DNA from 2 places in the Erwinia sorbitola genome. Region 2 is predicted to be linked to the other one. Evidence: predicted binding sites of a transcription regulator. Region 2 holds the regulator's gene; the other holds the start of a gene.

Region 1 (15,648 bases), 440 kb from region 2:
ACCCGCTGCTCGCCTCATGGGGCAAGCTGGGGCGCGATAACCTCTATCTGCTGGCGCAAATGGAGCCGAATGAGGTCTTTGCTTTCGTCGATATTGAGCCAACAACGCTGCTGAATACCCTGAAACGTGATCTGCTTGAGCTGGAAGATCATGCGGCTATCGGTATGAAGCAGAGCGAATGGGAAAACAGCCGTAGCAAGCGAGTGCTGGCTCCGGATGACCGCTCGGTAGCGATCCACCTGTGCCATAGTCCGCAGCGAGAAGTTGAAGTGTTGCAGGATCGTCTGCTGGCGATGATGGCTGACGATCCGCAGCTGACCCCACGCGATATTATTGTGATGGTCGCAGACATTGACGCCTATACGCCGTTTATTCAGGCGGTGTTTGGTAATGCTCCGCCGGAGCGTGCGCTGCCTTTTGCCATTTCAGACCGCCGTGCCAGCCAGGCTCATCCGGCTTTACAGGCGTTTATTTCCCTGCTCAGTCTGCCGGAAAGCCGTTTCACCGCCGAGGACGTACTGGCGCTGCTGGAAGTGCCTGCGGTGGCCAGTCGCTTTGCGGTAGATGAAGAGGGGTTACGCCTGCTGCGCCACTGGGTTTCGGAGTCTGGCATTCGCTGGGGGCTGGATGATGACAGCGTACGTGAGTTGGATCTACCCGCTACGGGCCAGCATACCTGGCACTTTGGTTTAACCCGAATGCTGCTGGGCTATGCCATGAACAGTGAGGCCGGAGACTGGCAGGGGATTCTGCCTTACGATGAATCCAGCGGGCTGATTGCCGAGCTGGCAGGGAACCTTGCCGAACTGCTGATGCAGCTAAATCGCTGGCGGCAGTGGCTGAGTGAACCTCGTGAACTCAGCCAATGGCTGCCGTTGTGTCGTCAGATGCTCGATGATTTCTTTACCAGTGATTCGGAAACTGAAGCTGCACTGGTGCTGATTGAAGAGCAGTGGCAGCAGGCGATTAACTACGGTCTGGAGGCGGGTTATCAGCAAACGGTGCCGCTGACGCTACTGCGTGATGAGCTGTCGTCGCGCCTTGATCAACAGCGCATCAGCCAGCGCTTCCTCGCCGGGCCGGTCAACTTCTGTACTCTGATGCCGATGCGCTCCATTCCATTCAAGGTGGTCTGCCTGCTGGGCATGAATGACGGTGTGTATCCGCGTACGCTGCCGCCGCTGGGCTTTGACTTAATGAGCCAGCAACCACAAAAGGGTGACCGCAGCCGCCGTGATGATGACCGCTACCTGTTCCTTGAAGCGATGAACTCGGCGCAGCAGCAGCTCTATATCAGCTATATTGGCCGTTCGATTCAGGACAATACCGAGCGATATCCATCGGTGCTGGTCAGTGAGTTAGTAGAGTACATCAGCCAGAGTTTCTGTCTGGAGCAGGATCGGGAACTGGATGTCGACAGCAGTGCAAAAGCAGTGCTGGATCACCTGCATCATCTGCACAGCCGAATGCCGTTTGCAGCTGAAAACTTTAGCCCCGGGTCTGAGTTCCGCAGTTTTGCCGCTGAATGGCTGCCCGCCGCCAGCGCCCAGGGGACGGCACACCCACCGTTTATGCAGGCGCTGCCGGAGGAAGCCAGCGATACGCTCAGTTTCGACAAACTGGTGCGTTTCTGGCGTCACCCGGTGCGGGCCTTTTTCAGCCTGCGGCTGGGCGTCAGCTTCCATCTTGAAGAGACCGGGCTGCCCGATGCTGAACCCTTCTCCTTACAGGGACTGAGCCGTTATCAGGTTAACACGCAGCTGCTTAACAGCCTGATTGAAGGCAGTGAAAGCGAGCGTTTATATATCCGCCAGCGTGCCGCAGGTGCTCTGCCTTACGGTGCCTTTGGCGAACTGTTCTGGCAGGAGCAGGAGCAGGAGATGAGCGAACTGGCAGGACGCGTACGCGAGCAGCGGGCAGAAGCCGAGAGCTGGGAGATTGCGCTGGAGGCGGGCGGTATAGCACTGAGCGGCTGGCTGCCCCAGGTACAGGACAGCGGATTACTGCGCTGGCGTCCGGGGATTCTCAACTTTAATGACGGTCTGGCGCTGTGGCTGGAGCATCTGGTCTATTGCACCATGGGAGGTACTGGCAGCAGTACAATGCTGGGGCGCAAAGAGAGTGCCTGGTGTTTCCCACCGCTGGCCCCTGACGCAGCCAGACAGCAGCTTGCGCACTATGTTGACGGCTACCGTCAGGGAATGTGCGCGCCGTTGCTGCTGACGGCTTCCGGCGGTGCCTGGCTGAGGGTGTGCTTTGATGAGAAAGCAGGCGTGTTGTTGCGCGATGAGGCGACGCTGAAAAAAGCCCGTGGCAAACTGCTGTTGAGCTGGCAGGGGAATTATCAGGTTGAAGGTGAGGGCACGGATCCTTACCTGCAACGTTTGCTGCGTACGCTGGACAGCAACAGCGAACATGAAATGACCGTACAGGCAGAACGATGGTTGTTGCCGCTGCTGAAAGCCAACGTTCAGTAAACTGGAATAAGGAAAGAGAGCCAACGCTCCTGCAGCTTGAAGTATGACGGGTATAGTGTTTTTATTAGGTTAGCGTATGTAATGCTGAAATTTAAAAGCCAATAATGATCCGGCAGGATGCCGGAGAAAAACAGCCAGTTGAGGAGTTTGAATGCGTCGTTATGCAGTTTGGTTAGCTTGTTTTGTTTCCGTCATACTGTTTAGTCCACTGACATATGCTCAGGCAGGCTGGCAGCCTCTCACTGAAACTATCCGCAAAAGTGAGAAAGACCCACGTCAGTATCAGGCAATTAAGCTGGATAACGGTATGACCGTGCTGCTGGTGTCCGACGCACAGGCAACAAAATCACTGGCGGCGTTGACGCTTCCGGTTGGCTCGCTGGAAAACCCAACCGATCAGCTTGGCCTGGCGCACTATCTTGAACATATGGTGCTGATGGGATCAAAGCGCTATCCACAGCCTGATAACCTCGCTGAATATCTCAAAAAGCACGGGGGCAGCCATAATGCCAGCACTGCCTCTTATCGCACCGCGTTCTACCTGGAAGTGGAAAACGATGCGCTGCAACCTGCCGTCGATCGTATGGCTGACGCTATTGCAGAACCACTGCTCGATCCAATCAATGCCGATCGTGAACGCCATGCGGTGAATGCAGAGTTGACGATGGCGCGTTCGCGTGATGGCCTGCGAATGGCGCAGGTTGGCGCTGAAACGCTTAACCCGCAGCATCCGAGTTCACGCTTCTCTGGTGGTAATCTCGAAACCCTGCGTGATAAGCCGGGCAGTAAACTGCATGATGCTCTGAAGGCATTTTATCAGCGTTATTATTCAGCTAATTTAATGAAGGCGGTGATCTACGGTAATCAGCCGATGTCTGAGCTGGAAAAAATTGCCGCAGCTACCTTTGGGCGGATTGAAAATCGTAATGCCACGGTACCGGAGATTAACGTTCCGGTAGTTACCGATCAGCAAAAGGGCGTGATTATTCACTATGTGCCTGCCCAGCCGCGCAAACAGCTGAAAATCGAATTCCGTATCGACAATAACAGCGATAAATTCCGTAGTAAAACCGACACACTGATCGGCTATCTGATTGGTAACCGTAGTAAAAACACGCTGTCAGACTGGCTGCAAAATCAGGGGCTGGCAGACTCCATTAATGCTGGCGCTGACCCGATGATCGACCGTAACGGCGGGGTATTCTCGATTGCTATTTCGCTGACGGACAAAGGCCAGGCTAATCGGGATGAAGTGATCGCCGCGGTGTTCAGCTATCTGAAAACCCTGCGCACTCAGGGCATTGATAAGCGCTATTTCGATGAAGTATCGCACGTGCTGGATCTCGACTTCCGCTACCCTTCGATCACCCGCGATATGGACTACATTGAGTGGCTGGTGGACACGATGCTGCGTGTGCCGGTAGCGGATACGCTGGTTGCTCCTTATATTGCCGATCGGTTCGATCCTCAGGCGGTTAACGCCCGGCTGGATGGCATGACGCCGCAGAATGCACGCATCTGGTTTATCAGCCCGAAAGAGCCGCACAACAAAACCGCCTACTTTGTCGATGCACCTTACCAGGTGGATCGGATTACGAAACAGCGCTTTAACGACTGGCAGGCCGCCAGCGATAAAATCAGCCTGTCGCTGCCGGTACTGAACCCTTATATTCCGGATGATTTCAGCCTGATAAAGGCTGATAAAAAGTATCAGCGGCCTGAAGAACTTGTGAATCAGAAAGGGCTGCGGGTGTTCTATATGCCAAGCCAGTACTACGCCGATGAACCTAAAGCCAATATCACGCTGGCACTGCGTAATAAGGCATCAATGAGCACGGCGCAAAATCAGGTGCTGTTTGCGCTGAATGACTATCTGGCCGGTGTGGCACTGGATGAGCTAAGTTCACAGGCTTCTGTTGGCGGCATCAGTTTCTCTACCAGTGAAAATGACGGCGTTTCGTTTAGCGCCAGCGGTTTCACTCAGCGTCTGCCGAAGCTGATGGGCGAACTGCTGGACGGTTATGCCAGCTTTACACCAACCCAGCAGCAGCTGGAGCAGGCAAAATCCTGGTATCTTGAACGTCTGGACGCCGCCGAAAAAGGCAAAGCATTTGAAATGGCCATCCAGCCTGCGCAACTGTTGTCACAGCTGCCTTACACCCAGCGCAGTGAACGCCGTAAGCTCCTGCCCGGTATCACGCTGCAACAGTTACTCGACTACCGGAAAATGCTGCTGGAGCAATCCACTCCTGAGCTGTTAGTGGTCGGTAATATGACGCCGGATGCAGTACGTAAGCTGGCGGCTGACGTGAAGAGTCAGCTTAACTGCGAGGGCAGCGACTGGTGGCATAGCCAGCACGTGACGGTGGATAAAAAAGTGCTGGCTAATTTACAACAGCCTGGCAGCAGCACGGACTCCGCGCTGGCAGCGGTCTATATTCCGCTGGGGATCCCGGAATATCAGAGCATGGCCAGCAGTGCGATGTTGAGCCAGATTATTCAGCCATGGTTTTATAATCAGCTTCGTACAGAAGAGCAGCTCGGCTACGCGGTATTCTCCTTCCAGATGCCGGTTGGCCGTCAGTGGGGCATCGGTTTCCTGCTGCAAAGTAACGTGAAACAACCTGCCTATTTACTCAGCCGTTTTAACGCATTTTACCCAACGGCAGAAAAGCGCCTGCGTGAGATGAGCAAAGAGGATTTCGCCCAGTATCAGGCGGCGATGATCAACGAGCTGAAACAGCGCCCGCAAACGCTGGATGAAGAGGCCGGACGCTACAGTAAAGATTTTGACCGCGAAAATTATCATTTTGATACCCGCGAGAAGGTCATTACGCAGGTTCAGGCGCTGACGCCTGGCGCGCTGGCTGACTTCTTCCACCAGGCTGTTATTGCTCCGAGCGGGCTGGCGCTGCTGTCGCAGGTTTCTGGCAGCCATCACGGTAAGGCCGACTATGCTGCGCCGTCAGGCTGGAAAACCTGGAAAGATCTTTCCACCTTGCAGCAATCATTGCCGGTGAGCCAGGATCAGCCATGAACCAGCAGGCGCCTGAAAGGCTTGAGCCGTTAACTCTGCCGCTACACGGTGAGCGCCTGATTGAGGCGTCCGCCGGAACGGGAAAAACCTTTACCATCGGGCTACTTTATCTGCGCCTGCTGTTGGGGCTGGGCGGGGAGTCAGCATTCGGCCGCCCGCTATCGGTGGAAGAGATTCTGGTGGTGACGTTTACCGAGGCGGCGACGGCTGAGTTGCGAGGGCGTATCCGCGCCAATATTCATGAGCTGCGTATTGCCTGTATTCGTGGTGAAAGCCGTAATCCGATGCTGGCAGCCCTGATGGCTGAAGTGACTGATTTATCACATGCGGCCTCCATGCTGCTGGCTGCCGAACGGCAGATGGATGAAGCGGGTATTTTTACTATTCACGGTTTCTGTCAGCGCATGCTCAATCTCAACGCTTTTGAGTCGGGTATGCTGTTTGAACAGGATCTGATTGAGGATGAAACTCCGCTGCGCCGCCGGGCGACGGCGGATTTCTGGCGCCGTCACTGCTATCCGCTGCCGCTGCCGGTAGCTCGTGTGGTTCGTCAGCTGTGGGATGGCCCGGAGCAGCTGCTAAAAACGCTGTCGCCATGGCTGGGCGGTGAGGCACCAGCGCTGAAATCCGCTCCGGCAGCCGATGAAACGCTGGAACAGCGCCATGAGAAGATCATCGCGCAAATCAACCAGATTAAACAGGCATGGCTGGCGGCAGAGGATTTACAGTCGTTGGTGGAGTCCTCCGGAGTCGATAAGCGCAGTTACAGTAGTAAGCACTTACCTAACTGGCTGGATAAAATTACCCAGTGGGCACAGACAGAAACTCAGGACTATGAAGTTATCAAAGATCTTGAGCGGTTTGGGCAGCGCGTGCTGTCAGATAAAACAAAAAAGGGTGAGCCGCCGCGCCATCCATTATTTGACCAGATTGATGCTTTCCTCGCTGAGCCACTCTCGCTGCGCGATCTTGTAATTGCCAGGGCGTTGCATGAAGTGCGTTTTGTGACTCAGCAGGAGAAACGTCAGCATGCCCAGCTTGGCTTTGATGACCTGCTGGGGCGCTTTGATTTAGCGCTTCAGCAACCGGCTGGTGAAGCGCTGGCGGTGGCTATCCGTCAGCGTTATCCGGTGGCACTGATTGATGAGTTCCAGGATACCGATCCCCAGCAATACCGTATTTTTCATACACTCTACGCGCGCCAGTCTGAGAGCGCGCTATTGCTGATCGGTGACCCGAAACAGGCAATCTACGCCTTCCGCGGTGCGGATATCTTTACCTATATGAAAGCGCGGGCTGAAGTTAGCGCCCACTATACGCTTGAGACCAATTGGCGCTCATCACCGGCGATGATTGACGGCGTAAACCAGCTGTTTTTGCACCATACTAACCCCTTCTTATTCAGCGAAATTCCGTTTATCACCGTAAGCGCGGCTCAACCCAATGCAGAGCTGAGTTTTAGCATTGATGGTGAAGAGCAGCCGGCTTTGCAGTTCTGGCTTCAGCCAGGTGATGGCGTGGGAGTGAGTGATTACCAACAGTTTATGGCGCGCCAGTGTGCGGCGGAAATCCGCCGCTGGTTAAGCGCCGGGCAGCAGGGCACTGCACTGATTGGCAAGCCCGGCAAACAGCAGCCGGTACGCGCCTCGGATATAACTATTCTGGTGCGCAGCCGCAGCGAGGCTTCGGTAATGCGCGAGGCGCTAAACGGACTGGCGATCCCCTCAGTGTATCTTTCAAACCGCGACAGCGTATTTACCACTCCTGAAGCCCGCGAGATGCTGTGGCTGTTACAGGCGGTGCTTGCACCTGAGCAGGAGCGTGTTCTGCGCAGTGCACTGGCCAGCAGCCTGCTTGGCCTTGATGCCCGTGCGCTGGATACCCTTAACCAGGATGAGCGCGCATGGGATGCGCTGGTGGATGAGTTTACCGATTACCGTCAGCGCTGGTTAAAGCGCGGCGTGCTGCCGATGCTGCGTGAACTTATGGTAAAACGCCATATCGCGGAGAATTTGCTGGCATCTGACAGCGGTGAACGTCGCCTGACAGATCTGCTGCATCTGGGGGAGCTGTTGCAGGAGGCCGCCGCCTCTCTCGACAGCGAGCATGCGCTGGTACGCTGGCTTGCCCAACAGGTGGAACAGCCAGATGGTCAGGTGGCTAACCAGCAGCTGCGCCTGGAAAGCGATCGCCACCTTGTGCAGATCGTCACCATCCATAAATCAAAAGGTCTGCAATATCCGCTGGTGTGGCTGCCGTTTATTGCCAATTTCCGCGAGGCAGATGACGGCGTTTATCACGATCGTCAGACTTTTGAAGCGCTGCTTGATTTGCAGCAGGGAGAAGAGAGCGTGGCGCTGGCCGAGCAGGAGAGGCTGGCCGAGGATCTTCGCCTGCTCTACGTGGCGCTGACGCGTTCGGTTTATCACTGTAGTGTTGGCGTTGCGCCACTGATTAAGGGTACCCGAAAGAAAGAGGGTAACAGCGATCTGCACCGCAGCGCATTGGGCTATCTTATTCAGCGGGGGGAGCCGGCTGACGCGGGCGGACTGCAAACGGCATTACTGACGCTGCAAAGCAAGGGGACAGCGGTGACGCTGCCGCAGGAGCCGGACGATACCGTATGGCAGCCGCAGCGTGAAGATCCACAGGCGTTGAGCAGCCAGCAGTTACAGCGTTCACTGCGCGACGACTGGCGAGTGACCAGCTACTCAGGCCTGCAACAGCATGGCCATTCACCGGCGCTGGATCTGTTGCCAAGGCTGGATGTGGATGCCTCTGGTGAGGCCAGCGACGAACTGTTGCCGCAGCTTACACCACACAGTTTCCCACGGGGGGCTGCGCCAGGTACTTTCCTGCACGGGCTGTTTGAAACCCTCGAATTTACTGCTCCGCTGGATGATGAGTGGCTGGCGCTTCAGCTGAGTAGCCAGGGGCTGGACGAGGCCTGGCATCCGGTGATGCGCGACTGGATCGAGCGTATTCTGCATACGCCACTTAATGAGGATGGTGTGAGCCTGGATCAGCTGGCACCTGACGTCAGACGGGTTGAATTACAGTTTTATCTGCCAATTTCGCGTCTGCTGACCGCAGCAGCGCTTGACCAGGTAGTGCGCCAGGATCCACTCTCCGCCAGCTGTCCGCCCCTTGATTTCTATCAGGTTCAGGGGATGCTGAAGGGTTTTATCGACCTGGTATTTTGCTGGCAGGGAAAATATTACCTGCTGGACTATAAATCTAACTGGCTGGGCGAAGACAGCGCTGCCTATACCCGTCAGGCAATGGAGCAGGCGATGCAGTCGCATCGCTACGATTTGCAGTACCAGCTTTATACCCTGGCGCTGCATCGCTATCTGCGCCACCGTCTGGCCGACTATGACTATGAGCGCCATTTCGGTGGCGTGATTTATCTGTTCCTGCGTGGCCTGGACGGGGCAGAGGGCAGCAATGGTATTTACAGCACACGTCCGCAGGCAGATTTTGTCACCGCGCTTGATCGGTTGTTTGCCAACGACGCGGAGCATACAGCATGACGCTGACAGAAGGTTTACAGCAGGCGCAGCGTCTGCGGCTGCTGCGTCCGCTCGACGTTCAGTTTGCTCAGATGGTGGCGAGCGCGGAGCAACCCGCGCTGATGCTGGCTGCTGCGCTGGTGAGCCGCGACGCCGGGGAAGGTCACGTCTGCCTGCCTCTCGACCAGTTATATCCTGAGGCTTTTTTTGCCGGGCGACATACCGACCTGGCGCAGGCGTTATGGCAGGCTGCCGGGGCACCGCAGGACTGGGCTGATTATTTACTGGCGCAAAGTGCGGTCGGTGACGGAAAGTCAGCCACACCGCTGGTGCTGCATCAGCAGCGCCTCTATCTGCACCGGATGTGGCAGAGCGAAGGGGAAGTGGCGCAATTTGTTCAGCGTCAGCAGCACTCTGTGGCGCTGGATGAGGTGCAGATGCGTCAGACGCTGGATCGTTATTTCGGGCAGCAGCCGGACGATTGGCAGAAGATCGCCGCCGCAGTGGCGCTCACCCGCCAGGTTGCGGTGATTTCCGGCGGGCCGGGTACCGGCAAGACCACCACGGTGGCGAAACTGCTTGCCAGCCTGATTGAGCTGTCGGCGACGTCACCACGAATTGAGCTGGCGGCTCCAACCGGGAAAGCGGCGGCAAGACTGACGGAATCGCTGGGTAAAACGCTACAGGAACTGAAGCTGGATGACGCTATCCGCAACAGTTTTCCCGGTGAGGCAACGACGCTGCACCGCCTGTTGGGCGCGCTACCGGGCAGCCAGCGCATGCGTTATCACCGGGGGAATCCGCTGCATCTTGACGTGCTGGTGGTGGATGAAGCTTCAATGGTGGATCTGCCGATGCTGGCTAACCTGATCGCCGCGTTGCCTGCACAGGCGCGAGTCATCTTCCTTGGTGACCGCGATCAGCTCGCCTCGGTGGAAGCTGGTGCCGTACTGGGGGATATTTGCCGCTGTGCCGAATCCGGTTACAGCATGGAGCGTGCCGCTGAACTGACGCGCCTCACGGGCTGCGATGTATCCGGACGTGAGGATGCCAGCGCTTCGGAGGTTCGCGATATAATCTGCCTGCTGCGTAAAAGCTATCGATTCACCGAATCATCAGGAATTGGTCAGCTTGCACAGGCAGTCAACGCCGGAGAGGTGAAGCGGGTAGAGCAGGTATTCAGCGGTGGTTTTAGTGATATCCGTCGTCAGACTTTAAGCAGCAGCGAGGATTATCAGCAGCTGCTGGATGAGTGTGTGGCTGGTTATCGCGGCTATCTGCAACGCCTGTCATCAGGCGCGGAGCCTGCTGAGGTTCTGGCAGAGTTTGGCCGTTTCCAGCTGCTGTGTGCTCTGCGCGAAGGGCCGTTTGGCGTATCAGGGCTGAATGACCGTATTGAGCAGTCGCTGCGTCAGGCGGGGCTTATCCGTCGCAATATTGCCGTAAATGGCAAATGGTTTGTCGGGCGGCCAGTGATGATCGCCCGCAACGATCGTGCGTTGGGGCTGTTTAACGGCGATATCGGCATTGCGATGCTGGACGAAGAGCAGCAGCTCAAGGTGTTCTTCCCATTGCCTGATGGCAGCATCAAAGCTGTGCAGCCGAGCCGCCTGCCGCCGCATGATAGCGCCTGGGCGATGACGGTGCATAAGTCTCAGGGCTCTGAGTTTGATCATACGCTGATGGTGTTGCCAAATCAGGTGTTGCCGGTGCTGACGCGTGAACTGGTGTATACCGCCATCACCCGCGCTAAACGGCAGCTGACGTTATATGCAGATAAAGCAGTGTTTAACAGCGCCGTGAAGATGCGTACGCAGAGGCGTAGCGGCCTGGTGGATCGGTTAACGCAGGTGTAGAGGGGATCCCGGTTAACAAGGGGCAAGGTGTGTCTTGCCCCAACGATTAATCGTGTAACGTGCGATTAACTCTGGCGCGTTTGGGCGTTTGCTTCGCGCAGATCCACCATCAGCACTTTCGAGCGGCGCTGATAGTTATACATCTGTTTTTTGCTTTCCGGCAGCAGCTCGATATCCACCGGAACAAAACCGCGCTCCTGGAACCAGTGAATACTGCGGGTGGTCAGGACAAACAGCTTTTTCAGCCCCATCTGACGCGCCTGTAATGCCACGCGCTCCAGCAGTGCTTCACCGCGTGCTGAACTACGATAATCAGGATGTACCGCAACGCAGGCCATCTCACCGATCTGCTCTTCCGGGAAGGGATAGAGCGCCGCACAGCCGATGGTCAGGTTATCGCGTTCGACGATGGTAAATTTATCGATCTCCATCTCCAGCTGCTCTCGTGAGCGCCGCACCAGAATACCCTGCTGCTCCAGCGGGCGGATCAGCTCCAGAATACCGCCAATATCGTTAATGGTGGCGCGGCGGATCTGCTCGGCGCTCTCCATCACAATCTGCGTACCGATACCGTCGCGGGAGAACAGCTCCTGTAACAGAGCGCCATCTTCCTGATAGCTGATCAGGTGACTACGGCGGACGCCGCTGCGGCAGGCTTTTACTGCACCACGCAGAAAACGCACCGTGCCGGAGTGATAGTCATCGCTGCTTTCCAGCTCTTCTATCCGCTGCTGTGCTTCATTAGGGAACAGTTCGGAAATAATATTACCTTCGCTGTTGGTTACGCCCTGCTCAGAGCAGAAGCCGATCATTTTTTCGGCTTTCAGCTTGATGGCCAGCTGAGTGGCGACCTCTTCAGAGGTCAGATTAAAACTTTCCCCGGTGACAGAGACCGCTACCGGCCCCATCAGCACGATGGCACCGCTGTCCAGCTGGCGATGAATAGCTTCTTCGTCGATGCGGCGGATACGACCGCTGTGGCAGTAGTCCACGCCGTCATCCACGCCCAGCGGCTGGGCAATGATAAAGTTGCCGCTGACCACATTAATATGCGCGCCTTGTAACGGCGTGTTGTTAAGGCTCATCGACAGTCGGGCGGTAATATCCAGCTGCAAACGACCTGCCGCCTGCTTCACCAGCTCCAGCGATTGCGCATCGGTGACGCGGGTATGTTTATGGTAGAGAGGTTCCAGATGGCGTTCAGAGAGGCTTGCATCGATTTGTGGGCGTGCGCCGTACACCACCACCAGGCGGATACCGAGGCTGTGCAGCAGGCCAATATCATTGACGATGCTTGAGAAGTTCTCATGCTCGATGGCTTCACCACCCAGCATAATGACAAACGTTTTACCACGATGGGCATTGATATAGGGAACAGTATGGCGAAATCCCTGAACCAGCTCGGTACTACGTTCCTTCACGGCAAACCCTCTCTGCATTATTATTCGTTAAAAGTGTATTTTTATTCTTTTATCGGGTCGGGTGCAAGTGCATTTATCCTTACTTATCACCCGCTACGGAGTTTGACCAGGGCTAATGCCCTGAATTAAACGCTTTTTTGGGGTGACACTGTGGGGCAGATTCGTTAAAGTTTTTCCAAAAGACACTTTATATTTAAAGCAGTCACGCTGATTATTTTTTGTCTGTCTGTTTGTGTTTCTTTTTCTTACATTTTCTTTGTTTTTTTTGCTACAAAACAGCACCGGGAGCGGCATGACCGATTCAACATCACTTAACCGGCGGCGGTTATTACAAGGGGCAGGAGCTGCCTGGTTACTTAGTATCAGCCGTGTGGGTATGGCTGCCAGCAGCCATGTCGTGGCGATTCGCCTCTGGCCCTCATCGACCTATTCCCGTCTGACTATTGAGTCCAGCACGCCGCTTAAGTATAAGCAGTTTGCTTTGAGCAATCCCGAGCGTGTAGTGGTGGATATTGAAAATACCCGCCTTAATTCAACGCTGAACAGCGTCGGTAATCTGGTTCGCCGTGACGACCCCTATATAAAAAATGCCCGTGTTGGCCAGTTTGACCCAAATACCGTCCGCCTGGTGCTTGAGTTAAAGCAAAACGTCGCGCCGCGCATCTTCACCCTGGCCCCGGTTGCCGGGATCAAAAACCGTCTGGTGCTGGATCTCTATCCGGCCACTACCCAGCAGCACAATGATGATCCGCTACTGGCGTTGCTGGAAGATTACAACAAGGGCGATCTTGAACGTAGCCAGCCGGCGGCCGCGCCGCTGCCGGGTAAAGCAGGCCGGGATCGTCCGATTGTCATTATGATCGATCCCGGTCATGGCGGGGAAGATTCCGGCGCGGTGGGCAAGCATAAAACCCGAGAGAAAGACGTGGTGCTGAAGATTGGCCGCCGTCTGAAAGCCCTGATCGATAAGCAGCCGAATATGCGTGCTTACATGACGCGCAATGAAGATGTGTTTATTCCCCTGAAAGTACGGGTGGCAAAGGCGCGCAAGCAGCGGGCCGATCTGTTTATTTCGATTCATGCAGATGCATTCACCAGCCGTGCGGCGCGCGGTTCATCAGTATTTGCGCTGTCGACAAAAGGAGCGACCAGTACCGCTGCCCGCTTTCTGGCAAAGTCGCAGAATGAGTCAGATCTGATTGGTGGTGTAAGCAAGAGTGGCGACCGTTATCTCGATCACACCATGTTTGATATGGTGCAGAGCCTGACGATTAACGATAGTCTGAAATTTGGTAAAGAAGTGCTGTCGCGTATGGGAAAGATAAACCATCTTCATAAGCGTACGGTGGATCAGGCTGGTTTTGCGGTATTGAAAGCGCCGGATATTCCATCGATTCTGGTGGAGACTGCGTTTATCAGTAATATCGAAGAGGAGCGTAAGCTGCGCACCGCGCGTTTTCAGAATCAGGTGGCGGCTTCGATTCTGGCAGGAATTAAAGCGTATTTTGCCAGCGGTGCACCGATCGCGCCGCGTAAATAAGCAATCAGCGGAAAGGATTCTGCTGTGATTCAGGCTAAAAGGGAAAAAATGGAATTGAAATGGGCAGATGCCAGATACAAAAAAACACCCGAAAGGGTGTTCGATTGGTTGCGGGAGCCGGATTTGAACCGACGACCTTCGGGTTATGAGCCCGACGAGCTACCAGGCTGCTCCATCCCGCGTCCGATTGACGCTTTACTACTTTTACTTCCCACCCACGACGGAAAATTGGTTGCGGGAGCCGGATTTGAACCGACGACCTTCGGGTTATGAGCCCGACGAGCTACCAGGCTGCTCCATCCCGCGTCCGCGTGGTTTGCCGCTTCCATCACGACAACTATCTTTTTTACTGCTTAACTCAATCTTACAGACTTCAGTTAATTGGTTGCGGGAGCCGGATTTGAACCGACGACCTTCGGGTTATGAGCCCGACGAGCTACCAGGCTGCTCCATCCCGCGTCCGTGGATGCGCACTATACGCCTGATGGGTTTTGTTGCAACCCCTTTTTGCAGATAAGTGGTTAAAAACGTTGTTGTGATGCTTTTTTCTGCTCTGATGCTGAAATGTTGCACAAATGGCCCATCTCTTTTTCTACTGGCGCATTTAATTATGTCGGTGCCTTTGCTATCTTCGCGCAGGGTTTCCGTATAAAGGTAGAGAAAGGAATGAAAGCAGGTTGGGCAAAATATCTGGTAGCCGGCACGCTGCTGGCGCTGCTGGCGCTGCTGGCGCTGCTGGCGGGGTGTTCGTCTAAGCCCACCGATCGTGGGCAGCAATATAAGGATGGAAAACTGGATCAGCCGCTGGCGCTGGTAAATCAGCCTAATGCGAAAGGGCGTCCGGTCAACGGCAGAGACTTTGCCGATCAGGTTTCTCAAATCCGTTCTACTTCTTCAGCTATGTATTCGCGTCAGTCCGGCACCTACAGTGCGATTGAAAGCTGGCTGATGGCCGGTGGCGATACGCGTCAGCTGCGCCAGTTCGGTCTGGATGCATACCAGATGGAAGGTGCCGATAATTATGGCAACGTGCAGTTTACTGGCTACTACACGCCGGTTATTCAGGCACGCTATACCCGTCAGGGTGAGTTCCAGTATCCTTTATACCGGATGCCACCGCGCGCTAAGGGCCGTAAGCTGCCAAGCCGTGCAGAAATCTACAGCGGTGCGCTGGATGAGCGCTTTATTGCGGGCTACAGCAATTCGCTGATGGATAACTTTATTATGGATGTGCAGGGCAGCGGATATGTTGATTATGGCGACGGTCGTCCGCTGACGTTCTTTGGCTACGGTGGCAAGAATGGTCATGCGTATCGCAGCATTGGTAAAGTGCTGATCGATCGTGGTGAAGTGAAGCGCGAAGATATGTCGATGCAGGCTATCCGCCACTGGGGTGAGACTCACAGCCCGGCCGAAGTGCGTGAACTGCTGGAGCAGAATCCCTCTTTCGTCTTCTTTAAGCCAGAGAGTTTTGCACCGGTGCGTGGTGCCAGTGCCGTGCCGCTGGTGGCAAAAGCTTCCGTTGCCGCTGACCGGGCGTTAATCCCACCGGGCACCGCGCTACTGGCGGAGGTTCCACTGCTGGACAATAACGGCAAATTTACCGGAAAATATGAGATGCGTATGATGGTGTCGCTGGATGTTGGCGGTGCTATTAAAGGACAGCATTTCGATATCTACCAGGGCATAGGCCCGGATGCCGGACATATGGCAGGCTGGTTTAACCATTATGGTCGCGTCTGGGTGCTGAAAAATGCCCCTGGTGCGGGTGCGCCGATCTTCTCTTCTGCTCAGAATAATACGTC
Region 2 (15,648 bases):
GTACGTGAGCAGGGTAACGGTCAGTCACGTACCCTTGGTGCAGTAATGAACCGCGCACTTTATCCGGCTCTTGACCCGCTGCAAAGCCTGACTCGTGAAGAAAAAATTGCTCTGCTGCATCGCGTAGACAGTGCCGCGCGCGCTGCCGATAAGCGTGTGCAGGAAGTTTCCGCCAGCCTGAGCGGCGTTTATGAGCTGGTACTGGTGGCTGCTACCGATGGCACGCTGGCTGCCGATGTGCGTCCACTGGTGCGTCTCTCTGTCAGCGTACAGGTAGAAGAGAATGGCAAACGCGAGCGCGGTGCCAGCGGAGGCGGCGGGCGTTTTGGCTATGAGTTCTTCCTGGCCAACGAAGCCGGTGAAGTACGTGCAGAAGCCTGGGCGCGTGAAGCTGTACGCATGGCGCTGGTCAACCTGAATGCCGTGGCTGCACCCGCAGGCAGTATTCCGGTAGTGCTTGGCGCAGGCTGGCCGGGGGTATTGTTGCATGAAGCGGTTGGTCATGGGCTGGAAGGTGATTTCAACCGTCGTGGCACGTCAGTGTTTAGCGGTCAGATGGGGCAACTGGTGGCTTCAGAACTCTGCACCGTAGTGGATGACGGCACCATTGAAGGTTTGCGCGGATCGCTGGCTGTCGATGATGAAGGTGTGCCGGGTCAGTATAACGTGCTGATTGAAAAAGGTATTCTGAAAGGTTATATGCAGGATAAGCTCAATGCGCGCCTGATGGGCGTAGCGCCTACTGGTAATGGCCGCCGTGAGTCTTATGCACATTTACCGATGCCGCGTATGACTAACACCTATATGCTGGCGGGGAAATCCACCCCACAGGATATTATCGAAAGCGTGGAGTATGGCCTGTATGCGCCAAACTTCGGCGGCGGCCAGGTGGATATTACCTCCGGTAAATTTGTCTTCTCTACCTCAGAAGCTTATTTGATTGAGAACGGTAAGGTGACGAAGCCGGTAAAAGGGGCCACGCTGATTGGTTCTGGCATTGAAGCTATGCAGCAAATTTCGATGGTGGGTAATGACCTGGCGCTGGATAAAGGTGTTGGCGTATGTGGTAAAGAGGGCCAGAGCCTGCCGGTTGGCGTTGGTCAGCCAACGCTGAAGCTGGATAAATTGACCGTCGGCGGTACTGCCTGAGTGATTCTGGGCGAGGCGTGCCTCGCCCCTACGCAAAATAGCACCTGCACCTAGGCGAGGCGTGCCTCGCCCCTACGAAAAATAGCATCTGTACCTGGGCGAGGCGTGCCTCGCCCCTACGAGACATAGCACCTGCACCTGGGCGAGGCGTGCCTCGCCCCTACGAAAAATAGCACCTGCACCTGGTCGAGGCGTACCTCGCCCCTACGAAAAATAGCATCTGCACCTGGGCGAGGTGAACCTCGCCCATACGGGAAATTGTGCGCTTACTTGCGGAACTCCTGGTAAATCTCTGCCACTTTATCGAAATAAGCGATCAGATAGTTAATACACACCTGCACCTTCAGCGGCAGCTTATCTTTCTGGGTGTACACCGCATACACCGGGCGCGGCACCGACTGATAATGTGCGAACAGGATCTCCACCTTCCCTGCATTAATCTCATCAATAATCCACATCAGCGGCACGTAGGCGATACCGGTACCTGATTTCAGCCAGCGGATCAGCGTCTGCGAGTCATTAGTGGCAAAACGTCCCTGAGGCGAGAGGCGAATTGAGGTGCCTTCTGGTGAGGTCAGCTCAAAATCATTATCCACACGTACGCTGTATTCCAGCCATGAAAAGTTACTGATATCTGAAGGCTTTTCTGGCGTACCATTCTCGGTGAGATAACTTTTGGCTGCACACACTACCATCGGCATAGAACCCAGCCGCGTTGAAAACAGGCTGGAATCCTGCAACGCTCCTACGCGAACCACTAGATCCAGTCCGTCAGCGATCAGATCCGGTGCCGGAATGCCCGTCACCAGGTTTACCGTCAGCCCCGGATACTCCTTCAACATCTCTTCCGCCATGGGTGCCAGCAGGTTCTGTGACATGGTTGAAGAGCTGCCAATACGCAGTGTACCAATCGGCGTATTATTAAACGCCCATAGCTGTTCATGTACCTGCTGCGCTTCAGACATCATGCGGCGGCAGCCCTGGAAATAAATTTTACCTGCTTCGGTCAGTCCAAGGCTGCGTGTGCTGCGGTTCAGCAGCTTTACCTGTAGTTCATTTTCCAGCCTGGCGACGATCTGACTCACCGCCGAGACGCTTAACTGCATCTGCGCCGCTGCTGCCGTAAACGAACCGAGTTCCACCACTTTGGCGAAAACGCTCATACCCTTAAGTCTTTCCATTATTAACCCTGGCTTAAAAGTGATTTAGATCACATTTGGTAGATAACTTATAGTCAGGCGCGTTACTATAGCACTGCCAGGTTACCGCTCTGTCATCCCGCGTAATACAAATGCTGCTCCTGAATAGACTATTATTCAATTAGCTCCGGTTCTGATTGGTGTCTGACTGTTCTCTTGTCACCTGATCATCCTCTGTATAAACACGCTCCCCTGAAACCAGGAGGAGAAAGGAGAGCGGCGGCGAGCTTCCTGGTACCGTATCAACAAGGATAAGAGATGAGTGTACTTCCGGTTGTTGTGGTGTTCGGGATGTCATTCCCACCCATATTTTTTGAAATTATTGTGTCGCTGATGGTGTTCTGGCTGGTGCGCCGTTTAATCATGCCGACTGGTCTGTACGATCTGGTCTGGCATCCGGCACTGTTTAATACTGCACTTTACTGCTGCCTGTTTTATCTGGTATCCCGGTTTTTCGTCTGAGGTCATAGTGAAAGCTCTAACAAGAAAGATTGCTCGTTTCGCCATCACTTTGCTGCTGGTGATCATCGCGATTGTCCTGATTTTCCGCATCTGGGTGTTCTATACCGAATCCCCGTGGACGCGTGACGCCAAATTTACCGCCGATGTGGTGGCGATTGCGCCCGATGTCAGCGGTCTGATTACCGATGTGCGTGTGCATGACAACCAGCTGGTACAGAAAGATCAGGTGCTGTTTGTCATTGACCAGCCACGTTATCAAAGAGCCCTGGAAGGGGCAGAAGCAGATGTTGCTTACTACCAGGCAATACTGAATGAAAAACGCCGTGAAGCGGTGCGTCGTAACAAGCTGGGCATTTCCGCGATGTCGCGTGAAGCTATCGACCAGGCAAATAATGATTATCAGACCACCGAGCATCAGCTGGCAAAAGCTATCGCTACTCGCGATCTGTCAAAGCTGGATCTGGCGCGTACGGTGGTCAGAGCGCCTTCAGCAGGCTGGATAACCAACCTCAATGTCTATACCGGTGAGTTTATCACCCGTGGTTCAACCTCAGTAGCGTTGGTAAAGCAGAATTCATTCTATGTGCTGGCCTACATGGAAGAGACCAAGCTTGAGGGGGTTCGTCCCGGTTATCGTGTGGAGATCACCCCGCTTGGCAGCAACCATGTTTTGTACGGCTCCGTGAACAGCGTGGCGGCAGGGGTGACCAACAGCAGCAGCACCGACGACAGTAAAGGGATGGCGACCATTGACTCGAATCTGGAGTGGGTGCGCCTGGCGCAGCGAGTGCCGGTGCGCATTCATCTCGATAAGCAGCCGGGTAACCTTTATCCATCAGGCACTACCGCGACAGTTGTGGTGACGGGGGAACATGACCGCCAGCATCAGGATATGTCACCGTTTATGAAGCTGTTGCATCGCCTGCGTGAGTTTGGCTGAGGCGGGATAAATTATGCAGTGGTATCGTCTGCGTTTCCCCATCAAACTGACTTTTGCCATTCTGCTGGCGCTGTTTGTCGGGTTTGAATTTAACCTGGAAACCCCGCGCTGGGCAGTGATGACCGCTGCTATTGTCGCCGGGGGTACGGCTTTTGCGGCGGGTGGCGATCCGTTCTCTGGCGCGCTTCGCCATCGCGGCATGTTGCGTATTATCGGCACATTTATTGGCTGTATTGCCGCCGTAACCATTATGGTTGCCACCATTCGTGCACCGGTGGTGATGTTGCTACTGTGCTGTATCTGGGCCGGGGTTTGCGTGTGGATCTCTTCACTGATGAAAGTGGAGAACTCCTACGCGCTGGGCCTGGCGGGCTATACAGCACTGATCATTGTGATTACCGTTGATGCCAGTGGTTCATTGCAGCTGGCTCCCCGCTTTGCTATTGAGCGTTGCAGTGAAATCATTATCGGCATTGTCTGTGCCATTCTGGCCGACATGCTGTTTTCACCGCGTTCAATTAAACAGGATATCGATCGTGAAATTGATGCACTGCTGGTGGAACAGTACCGGTTGATGCAGCTCTGTGTGGCAAATGCAGATAAAGAGGAAGTGGATAAATGCTGGGCGGGTCTGGTGCGCCGCACCACCGCGCTCAACGGGATGCGCAGCAATTTGCTGATGGAGTCAGGCCGCTGGCAGAAAGTGGAGCGCCGTCTGCGGGTGATGAATACCCTGTCGCTCACGCTGATTACCCAGGCCTGTGAAACCTTCCTGATCCAGCATACTCGCCAGGAATATGTTCCCTCGCAGTTCCATCTGTTCTTCGAAAAACCGGTTAACAGTATTGCCGATGTTCATAACCGGATGAAAGTTATGCGCCGGGTGATTACCGTCAGCGGCAGCAAGAATACGCCGATAACTATCCGTACCTGGGTGGGGGCGGCCAGCCGCTATCTGCTGCTGTTAAAAGGAGTACACACCAACAGCAGCATCAGCCGCATAGAAGAAGAGATACTGAATACCGAACCTGTGGTTAAAATGCGCTCCGCTGAAACCCGCCATGCACTGGTTAACGGCCTGCGTACTTTTGTTGCCATTGCCGTTGGTTCACTGTTCTGGCTGTGGACTGGCTGGACGTCAGCCAGCGGTGCAGTGGTGATGCTTGGCGTGATTACCTCACTGGCCATGCGTACGCCCAATCCCCAGATGGTGGCTAAAGACTTTGTTTACGGCATGATTACCGCTTTCCCTGTGGGGGCGCTGTATTACATGTTTGTGATGCCGAACACGCAGCAAAGTATGCTGCTGCTCTGTATCGCATTGGGTCTGTTCGCCTTTATTTGCGGCATTTTCATTCAGCGCCGTCAGATTGGTACGCTGGGGCTGCTGGTGGGGACGCTCAATATCCTGACGCTGGATAACCCGATGACGTTTGGCGTAAGTGCGTTTCTTGATAGCGCACTCGGCCAGGCGATTGGGCCGGTGGTTGCACTGCTGGTGATGCTGCTGATCCGTGATACGTCGAAAGCCCGCGTCGGGCAGACGTTGCTGAACCGCCTGATGTATGCGGCAGTCTCTGCGCTCACCACCAATGCTGCGCGCCGGAAAGAGAACCACCTGCCTGCGCTCTATCAGCAGCTGTTTATGTTGATGAATATCTTCCCTGGCGATATCGATAGATACCGGCTGGCGCTGACGCTGATTATCGGGCACCAGCGCATGCGCGATGCGGATGTACCGGTGAATCCCGATCTCTCTGCTTTCCACAAACAGATGCGTCATACCGCTGACCGGGTTATTTCTGCCAGCAGCGAAGATAAAAAACGCTATTATTTTGAACGCCTGCTGGGAGAGTTCGAGATTTACCAGCAAAAGCTACAGCAGTATGAAGCGCCACTCGGGGTGACTGAGCCGGTTGCACGACTCGCTGCGGTGCTGAAGAAATATCAGAATAGCCTGATCAAAATATGATCCTGCCGCTGACAGCGCCCGCCGTCAGCGTTTTTCCCGGCCAGTTTTCCTTCCCTGACAACACAGCTTCAGTAAACGACTGCCGTTTGCCATCTATACTTATTCCCAGGCAAATGACAAAACGATCAGGAGAAAGTGATGGCCCTCGCAACGCTTCAGGAAAATGAACTGTTTGCGGTCGTTTTTCTGAGTAACGTTCACCGGCAGCAGACGGTCCATTCCGTCGCGCCGGGAAGTGGCATGGTTGGGGAGTGAGCGCATGGTCTCAACCGGGCAGGCACCGTTTGACGGTGTCGGGGAGCCAGAACCGGGGCATGAGTTCGTCGCCGGGACTGAAAGATTTTATGGAAGTGAAAGCCGTGCACATTGGCGGGCTGTAGCCCGACGTCCGGTTGTTTGTCCTGCGGAGCAGCCAGCATGAGAAAAGAGAGTTTTGATTTTAATGTGATTGTCGATCAGGCGCATTTCTACCGTCAGTTCAGTGAACGGTTTGCGCTTGAGGTCAGTGCGATAAACGATCTGGACAGCCTTTGGGATGCCATCACGCTGCCACGGGTACCGCTGCCGCTGGAAATAGAGTTTATCAATCTGGGAAGTGGTCAGAAGCGACGCTATGGTGCGCTAATTTTGCTGTTTGATGAGGCCGAAGAGGAGCTGGAGGGGCAACTCCGCTTTAATGTCCGGTAAGCGGATAACAATAAAAAGGGCCCCGGCGAACGGGGCCAAAAGGTTCGTCTATCCTGCCCGGCATGGGCAGGCCATCGACGAGGAATTACTTGTAGATCTCGGCGGTTGCGTGCCAGCTATCCTGATTGCGTGCTTCGATAATACGATAAGCACTGGCACCTTCACGGTCAGCTTTTTGCGATAACTGCTGACGGATATCCGACGGTGTACCCGCCACGCCACTCAACGTAATTGTCCCCGCAGATTGCAAATTCTCAGCCTGTTGGCTATTCACCAGCTGCGCAGCAGATGCGCCGAAGCTGATAGCAGAGAACAGGCTCAATGCAGCGATGGTTGTTGTAATTTTCATATTTAATCTCCTCATTGTGACAAACAACCTGCGGATGGAACATCATGACCGCAGTCATGTCACTGGGGGGCGCATTAGCACCCGGTGCGCTATTTTATTTATACAGTTCAGCAGTTGCGTGGTAGTTACCGTCATTACGCGCTTCAATTACGCGGTAAGAGGTAGCGCCCTGCTGATCGGCCTTATCTGACAGCGCCTGACGGATATCCGTTGGCGTACCGTCGATGCCGCTGACGCTCACAGTCCCGACAGACTGCAGGTTCTGGCTGGCGACTTGCTGATTAGTGACCAGGTTAGCAGCGCTGGCACCGAAAGAGAGAGCAGAGGCAAGTGTTAATGCAGCGATAGTAAATGTGGTTTTCATGATGATGACTCCAGAAATAGGGTTGCACGGTAACCGAAAGGGCTTAAAAAGCGTTTGTTATACTTGGGGTTACCGGATTTCATTAATTAATTAACTAATAAATTAACGTAGATGTTAAATGCTGACTTATTTGTACAGCTCGGCTGTCGCGTGCCAGTTACCGTTCTCATAATCTTCGATAACGCGGTAAGCACTGGCACCTTTCTCGGTTGCTTTATTATTCAGTGCCTGATGGATATCCATAGGCGAACCGGTAATGCCACTGACGCTGATCACGCCGATAGATTGCAGATCCTTCGCCTGATCGCTATTAATGGATTCAGCGGCAAAAGAGCCAAATGACAGCGCAGATAACACGCTTAATGCAGCAATAGTAGTTTTAACGTTCATGATATTTTCCTCGTCAACTGTTTTTATCTTTTTAGTTACTGTGATTTGCATCACGAAAACAAGTATAGATCTAATAACGTAAAATATTAATAGCATGCTAATAATTTTTCATCGAAGGTTTTCGGGGTTTTTCAGATTTTTAATAACCAACCGTTATAAAAAGCGCTTATGTTTTAACCTTTACCTGTTAAATGCTTGTAAAAACATCATGCTGTGTGAAATTAGCGATTTGTGCGCTTATTAGTGGTCGATCACATTGTTGAAAGAAATCTTAATGGCGATAGGCGCGCGCTTACAGGCTAAAAGGTAGTGGAATATACTGAGGTGAGTTCTTTTACCAGAAGAATAAAAAAAAGGGCCGATAGCGTTCGGCCCTGAGAGAAATGCATAAATAGTGAGTGTTGCCGGGCAGTTAATTCCTGAAGTGGCTTATAACTCTTGTTCAAACAGTACCAGAACTGCATCGTAGAGCTGCTTCACTGTAAAGGCACGCGCAGGGGTAATAAAGATGGTGTCATCACCGGCGATAGTCCCGAGAATGCCTTCTGCTTTCCCGAGGGAGTCGAGCAGGCGCGCGATCAGCTGCGCTGCACCCGGACTGGTGTGAATCACTACCAGCGCGTCGTTGAAGTCGATATCCAGTACCAGATTTTTCAGCGGGCTGGTGGTGGTAGGCACGCCAAGTTCTGCGGGCAGGCAATACACCATTTCCATTTTCGCATTGCGCGTGCGCACGGCGCCAAACTTCGTCAGCATACGGGAAACTTTCGACTGATTAATGTTTTCGAAACCTTCCTCCTGAAGTGCACTGACTATTTCGCCCTGCGAGCTGAATTTTTCTTCCTTGAGTAAGGCCTTGAAAGCCTTGATCAGATCTTCTTGTTTCGATGGGTTACGCATAGGTTACCGATAAAAGGAGGTTATTAAGGGATACCCTCAGCGGGTTATTACATTATTATGCAATTAAATGAATGTTTATGCAAATAAGAAATGGATTCTCGGGCTATCCCTGGCCGTCTGGAGGTGCATTTTAACAAATTTTGGCGCTAAAAAAAAATTTGCTGACGCCTGCTGAAATGCGCACTATGTGAACAGTTTGTTATAATCTTGAGGTTGTTCCAGTTACCTTTAAGGGTGTAATGTAACGCCAAATCACGGTGTAACTGCTCTATTGATTTCACGGCAAACGTCATGTTCAAAAAATAATAAGGAGTTTAGGATGAAAGTTGCAGTCCTCGGTGCAGCAGGTGGTATTGGCCAGGCTCTGGCCCTCCTGCTTAAAACTCAGCTTCCGGCAGGTTCAGAACTCTCCCTCTATGATATCGCCCCGGTCACGCCCGGTGTAGCGGTTGATTTAAGCCATATCCCTACCGCAGTTAAAATCGAAGGTTTCAGTGGTGAAGATGCTACTCCGGCGCTAAAAGGTGCTGATGTGGTGCTAATCTCTGCGGGTGTGGCGCGTAAACCCGGCATGGATCGTTCAGATCTTTTCAACGTAAATGCCGGAATTGTGCGTAATCTGATTGAACAGGTCGCTTCGACCAGTCCAAAAGCGCTCATTGCAATCATTACTAACCCGGTAAATACCACCGTGGCGATTGCTGCTGAAGTGCTGAAAAAAGCAGGCGTTTACGACAAAAACAGACTGTTCGGCGTGACCACGCTGGATATTATCCGTGCCAATACCTTTGTTGCTGCGCTGAAGGGCAAACAGCCACAGGAATTGAACGTGCCAGTGGTGGGTGGACATTCAGGCGTAACCATTCTGCCGTTGTTGTCACAGATTCCGGGCGTACAGTTTACCGAGCAGGAAGCTGCCGATCTGACTAAACGTATTCAGAATGCCGGTACTGAAGTTGTCGAAGCGAAAGCAGGTGGCGGATCGGCGACTCTGTCAATGGGGCAGGCGGGTGCACTGTTTGGTCTGTCGCTGGTGCGTGCGTTGAACGGTGAAAGCAATATTGTTGAATGTGCCTATGTTGAAGGGGATGGCGAGCACGCTCGTTTCTTCTCGCAGCCGCTGTTGCTGGGTAAAAATGGTATTGTTGAGCGTCGTCCGATCGGCACCCTGAGCGCGTTTGAACAGCGGTCGCTGGAAGGCATGCTGGACACACTGAAGAAAGATATTGTACTGGGCGAAGAGTTCGTTAAGTAAATCCTCTTCTTAAAGGTACTTTCGCTGCGTTGCCTGCTGGCAATCACCCCGGTCTCTTACCAGAGTAAGCTCCCGGGGATGCCCATTACCACATTCAGGTAGTGGGTCGATTCAGTGTTGATTCTCGCTCGTATGACGCAGCGCCTTTCTGGCCCGATTACTGCCCTTGATTATCTTCAGGGTACTCTTGTACGGTTACCGGCAGTGTAATCTTTTTGCCATCGCGGCTGATCTCTACGTTAATGACTGTTCCCGGCCGGATTTCCGCTACCTGATCCATGGTTTCCAGTGGAGAAGCAGCCTGAACGTTATTAACCCGGGTAATAGTATCGTTAACCTGAATACCGGCAACATCGGCCGGCCCGCCTGCTTTAACAACGGTCACCACAATACCCTGTACCTGAGGGTGTTCGATTCCCGTATCCATCCCGCTTGAACGCCGGAACTCCTGGCCCGTAATACCGATATAACCGCGGATAACCCGGCCATCACGGATCAGCTTCTCCATCACTTTGGTGGCCAGCTTAGTCGGGATAGCAAAACCGAGTCCTTCAGGTGTCTCACCGTTACTGCTTTTATCAAACGACAGGGTATTAATCCCCATCAGCTCTCCAAGGGAATTAATCAACGCGCCGCCGGAGTTGCCGCGGTTAATCGATGCATCGGTTTGCAGAAAGTCCTGATGACGGGAGGGGCTGAGGCCAACACGTCCGGTGGCACCGATAATACCCTGCGTCACCGTCTGGCCGATGTTGTAAGGGTTACCAATCGCCATTACCAGGTCACCGACATGGGCGACGCGCTGAGGATTGATAGGGATTACCGGCAGATTAGAAGCATTAATTTTCAACACAGCCAGATCGGTCAGGGAATCAGAGCCGACCAGCATGGCTTCAAAATAGCGGCCATCCTGTAGGTTGACGATAATCTGGCTGGCATCGTTAATCACATGTTTATTGGTCAGGATATAGCCCCGGGGATCCATAATCACCCCTGAACCGAGCACATCGGTGGCACCACTGGCGCTGCGATTATAGACGTAGACCACCGCAGGTGCTGCGCGTCGCACACCAGAATTGTAACTGACGGGTTCTTCGCTGGTACTGCTGCTGGTGCTGGACAGCAGGTCGCTCCCGAGCCTGAGGCCGGGCACAGCTAGCAGAAGAATACCGGCCACAATCAGGCCAAAGATCACTGAACGCAAAATTTTAAGAAACATGGTCTTAAGCGGTGAATGAATGAACGACTGGGAGGATAGCATGAGTTACGCAGACACAGTAGCCCGTGTCTGCGTGTGGCGTTGTTATGGCAATAACAGATAGATATTCTCATCGCCGCGCATCACGTTTAGCGCCAGCAGTGGTGGTTTAGCTTCCAGCAGTTTGCGTAGTTCCGCCAGATTCTGTACCGGCGTACGGTTTACGCCAACAATGACATCATCTTTCTGGAGGCCAAACTGGGCGGCCGGAGTCGATTTCTCGACCTCATCAACTTTTACACCTTTAGTGCCATTTTTAGCAGCGCCGTCACTGAGTGTTGCGCCCTGTAAAGCTGGCGTCATCAGTTCTGCGCTGGTGCTGCTCTGGGTGCTGTTATCCAGCTTCACGCTAACAGTGAGTGGTTTACCTTCGCGCAGCAGGCCAACCTTAACCTCCTGACCTGGCGGAGTGGTACCGATTCTTACCCGCAACTCAGCAAAGTTGGCGATAGTTTTACCATCAACGCTGGTAATAATATCACCCGCTTTGATACCTGCTTTGGCCGCCGCGGACTGTGGCAGCACTTCATTAACGAAGGCCCCGCGCTGAACGTCGACATTAAAAGCTTTAGCCATATCAGCAGTCATCTCGGTACCTTTAATACCAAGCTGACCACGTTTGACTTCACCAAACTGGATCAGCTGCTGCGCCAGGCCCATTGCCATATTACTTGGGATAGCAAAGCCGATGCCGATATTGCCCCCGCTGGAGGCCAGAATAGCGGTATTCAGACCGATCAGCTCACCGTTAAGGTTCACCAGTGCCCCGCCCGAGTTACCCCGGTTAATTGCCGCATCTGTCTGGATAAAGTTTTCCAACCCTTCCAGATTCAGGCCGCTACGGCCCAGAGCAGAGACAATGCCGGAGGTGGCGGTCTGGCCGAGGCCAAACGGGTTACCGATGGCAACGGCAAAATCACCGACTTTAAGCTGATCGGAATCAGCTATTTTGATTTGAGTAAGGCGCGTTGCGCCATTGAGCTGGATCAGCGCAATATCGGTCTGCTCATCACGGCCAACCAGTTTGGCATCAAACTCGCGGCCATCACTTAACTGGACGCTGATTTTATCCGCACCGCTGACCACATGATTATTGGTCAGTACATAGCCTTTGGCCGCATCAATGATGACGCCTGATGCCAGGCCTTCAAACTCAGGGGCCTTATCGTCACCTGGCGCGCTCTGGCCATTTTGCTCAAAGAAACGTTTTAACTGCTCGGGAATCTGCTGCTGGTTGTCGTCGCTTTCGGTGCCTTCAACGTGGACGCTGACCACGGCAGGTAACACCTTTTCCAGCATCGGAGCGAGGCTCGGTAGCGCTTCTCCCTGAATCTGGGAGGGGAGCGATGCCACTGAAGCGGGTACCACGGTCATATTGACGCCAATACTTAAGGCTAATGCGCTTAACAGAAATGATCTCTTCTTCATCGTGGCTCAACTCTCGCTACCTGTGGGGATAAAAGGGTATCTGTATATGAGTAACTCAGTTGCAGCGGTACAGAAACAGGGGGCAACAGGCACCCCCAAAATACTATTTGGCCGGGCGATCGCCACGCAACAGGCCTGAGGCGCTGTCCGGGTAATCACGTGGCATTTGCACTGGCACCTGATCGTTGTCTGCCTCGGATTCAGTCAGCTGATACGCAAACGGGTTTTTCTCACCCGGGAGGTTCGGCAGCAGGTCATTTGAACCCTTAGCCATATGCTGATAAAGCTGACGGTAATCACGTGCCATATTGTCCAGCAGCTCTGCACTGTGGGCAAAATGGTTGGTAAGCTCTTCACGATAGTCAGCCAGCTCGGCTTTACTTTTTTCCAGTTCGTACTGCAAGCTGCGTTGCTCACGCAGTTTCTTATTGCCGAAACGCATGGCGACCGCGCCAATAATAATCCCAACTACTAACCCAATAAGCGCATATTCCCAGGTCATAATAACTCCCATATTGTCTTCGTTGTTCCGTAGGGCCTTTCTAACTCATGACAGCCACTATAACCGCTAATCTCATGGAAGTGGAATCCTGCGGCAGCTTCGCTTAGTGTAGAACGACTTTTTTTTCGACGATCAACCACACGGCAAGGCCATTTTTCAGGGAATGTGACAACATTATGCAAACGATGTCTCCTCTGGCGCTCTATCAGCAGGCGCTGGAAAACGGCGAGTATCAGGCCGATGAGGTACAGCGCGCGGCGATGACCCGTCTGGACAGTATCTATCAGGCATTAACCCGTATCAGCCCGCCATCTTCCTCTGCCAGCGGTGGGTTATTTGGTAAATTGAGCACGCTATTAGGAAAAAATAAAAACGCTGTTCAGACACCGGCGCGCGGCCTGTATATGTGGGGTGGCGTTGGCCGTGGCAAGACATGGCTAATGGATCTGTTTTTTCAGTCGATTCCTGGCGAGCGGAAGCAGCGTTTGCACTTCCACCGCTTTATGCTGCGGGTGCATCAGGAGCTGACCGAGCTACAGGGGCAGAGCGATCCGTTACAAATTGTTGCCGATCGTTTTAAAGCCGAGACTGATCTGCTGTGCTTTGACGAGTTTTTTGTCTCTGATATCACCGACGCGATGCTGCTAGGTACGCTGATGGAAGCGCTGTTCAGTCGTGGTATCACCCTGGTTGCCACCTCAAATATTCCTCCGGACGACCTCTATCGCAACGGTCTGCAACGAGCGCGCTTTATACCTGCGATTGAGATGATCAAACAGCACTGTGAGATTATGAACGTTGATGCGGGCATTGATTATCGTCTGCGCACGCTGACCTCAGCACATCTGTGGATGACGCCATTAGGTGAAGAGACATCGAAAGAGATGGAGCGCATGTTTATTGCGCTGGCGGGAAAGCCGCGTGCACATCACGAGCCGCTGGAAATTAATCACCGCCAGCTCTCAACGCTGGGGATGGCAGAAGGGGTGCTGGCGATAAATTTCCTGGCTTTATGCGGCGAAGGTCGCAGTCAACACGACTATATTGAACTGTCACGCCGTTTCCACAGCGTATTGCTGTATGATGTTCCGGTGATGATTTACAAGACTGAAGATCAGGCTCGACGTTTCCTGGCGTTGGTAGATGAATTCTACGAGCGTCACGTGAAGCTGGTGGTCTCGGCAGAAGCATCACTTTATGAGATTTACCAGGGTACGCGGCTGAAGTTTGAGTATCAGCGCTGCGTTTCCCGCTTGCAGGAGATGCAGAGCGAAGAGTACCTGCGGCTGCCGCATTTACCCTGAGTCTCTTATTACTGTGACGTGATGGTAATTTTATCGTAGAAAACGTTCGACCTTTACGGATGACTTCTCTATAATCTTGCGACCCCACGTTACAACAAAGGTTTTTTTCCCAAAACTCTTTGTGTTCCAGTAACTCTATCCGAAGGGGTGGGCTTACTGGTCAAGATGGTCGTGTGAGCTCCAACCGTTTATTCAAGCGTTTGGGATTTCACCAACGTGTAACTTAATTTGGGTAAGCTTTTAGATGAAAACTTTTACAGCTAAGCCAGAAACCGTCCAACGTGACTGGTATGTTGTTGACGCAACAGGCAAAACCTTAGGTCGCTTAGCGACCGAACTGGCTCGTCGTCTGCGCGGTAAGCACAAAGCGGAATATACTCCGCACGTCGATACAGGTGATTACATCATCGTTCTGAACGCTGAGAAAGTTGCCGTAACTGGTAACAAGCGTACTGACAAGATTTATTACCATCACACCGGCTTTGTCGGTGGTATCAAGCAAGCGACCTTCGAAGAGATGATTGCTCGCCGTCCTGAGCGTGTGATTGAAATCGCGGTTAAAGGCATGCTGCCAAAGGGCCCGCTGGGCCGTGCTATGTACCGTAAACTGAAAGTTTACGCGGGCAACGAGCACAACCATGCGGCACAGCAACCGCAAGTTCTTGACATTTAATCGGGATTACAGGCAATGGCTGAGAATCAAAACTACGGCACTGGTCGCCGCAAAAGCTCTTCCGCACGCGTCTTTATTAAGCCGGGTAGCGGTAATATCGTTATCAACCAGCGTTCTTTAGAACAGTACTTCGGTCGCGAAACTGCCCGCATGGTAGTTCGTCAGCCGCTGGAACTGCTGGACATGGTTGGTAAATTCGATCTGTACATCACTGTTAAAGGTGGTGGTATCTCTGGTCAGGCTGGTGCGATCCGTCACGGTATCACACGCGCTCTGATGGAGTACGACGAGTCACTGCGTGGCGAACTGCGTAAAGCAGGCTTCGTTACTCGCGATGCTCGTAAAGTTGAACGTAAGAAAGTCGGCCTGCGTAAAGCACGTCGTCGTCCTCAGTTCTCCAAACGTTAATTTTTTCTGCTCCGCAGAAGCGATTATCGGAAAACCCGGTGCCTGGCGCCGGGTTTTTTATTTTCTTCCGGTGCAAAAAGCGCGAAACTCACACCGCTTTACCAATTTCCCCCGCAATTCCGCGTGTGACCCCCCACAAGCTGGCTAAAATCTGGTAAACTATGTGTCACTTTGTGCCCATTGTCCGGGCAATGACGCGTGTATCCTGTGTACCAGGGATCGGTCAGTCTTCGGGCCAATGGCAATAATGGGTCGCCGCGTGGATGGCTATTCGCAGTAATTTTCTCGATAAACTTGGAGGTTTACATGGCTGTCGCTGCCAACAAACGTTCGGTAATGACGCTGTTTTCTGGTCCGACTGACATTTTCAGCCACCAGGTACGCATTGTCCTGGCTGAGAAGGGTGTT

The links. Region 2 encodes ArgR, which controls arginine synthesis, uptake and breakdown. Its sites were predicted from a motif close to ANTGAATAAAAATACANT; they were not measured.
Region 1: the regulator ArgR is predicted to act here: its motif matches at 12,336-12,353, upstream of argA (amino-acid N-acetyltransferase).

The regions. Positions count from the first base shown of each region.
Region 1 is NZ_CP046509.1:903,179-918,826, forward strand. It holds gene recC (exodeoxyribonuclease V subunit gamma) at 1-2,477, shown strand, start outside; gene ptrA (pitrilysin) at 2,629-5,514, shown strand; gene recB (exodeoxyribonuclease V subunit beta) at 5,511-9,047, shown strand; gene recD (exodeoxyribonuclease V subunit alpha) at 9,044-10,882, shown strand; gene argA (amino-acid N-acetyltransferase) at 10,948-12,321, opposite strand; gene amiC (N-acetylmuramoyl-L-alanine amidase AmiC) at 12,596-13,843, shown strand; tRNA gene GN242_RS04085 (tRNA-Met) at 13,949-14,025, opposite strand; tRNA gene GN242_RS04090 (tRNA-Met) at 14,073-14,149, opposite strand; tRNA gene GN242_RS04095 (tRNA-Met) at 14,226-14,302, opposite strand; gene mltA (murein transglycosylase A) at 14,510-15,648, shown strand, end outside.
Region 2 is NZ_CP046509.1:468,084-483,731, forward strand. It holds gene tldD (metalloprotease TldD) at 1-1,149, shown strand, start outside; gene aaeR (HTH-type transcriptional activator AaeR) at 1,416-2,330, opposite strand; gene aaeX (p-hydroxybenzoic acid efflux pump operon protein AaeX) at 2,607-2,810, shown strand; gene aaeA (p-hydroxybenzoic acid efflux pump subunit AaeA) at 2,818-3,750, shown strand; gene aaeB (p-hydroxybenzoic acid efflux pump subunit AaeB) at 3,764-5,722, shown strand; gene GN242_RS02160 (barstar family protein) at 6,140-6,409, shown strand; gene yhcN (peroxide/acid stress response protein YhcN) at 6,495-6,758, opposite strand; gene yhcN (peroxide/acid stress response protein YhcN) at 6,853-7,122, opposite strand; gene yhcN (peroxide/acid stress response protein YhcN) at 7,249-7,512, opposite strand; gene argR (transcriptional regulator ArgR) at 7,942-8,412, opposite strand; gene mdh (malate dehydrogenase) at 8,732-9,667, shown strand; gene degS (outer membrane-stress sensor serine endopeptidase DegS) at 9,825-10,886, opposite strand; gene degQ (serine endoprotease DegQ) at 10,971-12,353, opposite strand; gene zapG (Z-ring associated protein ZapG) at 12,457-12,855, opposite strand; gene zapE (cell division protein ZapE) at 13,032-14,159, shown strand; gene rplM (50S ribosomal protein L13) at 14,404-14,832, shown strand; gene rpsI (30S ribosomal protein S9) at 14,848-15,240, shown strand; gene sspA (stringent starvation protein SspA) at 15,547-15,648, shown strand, end outside.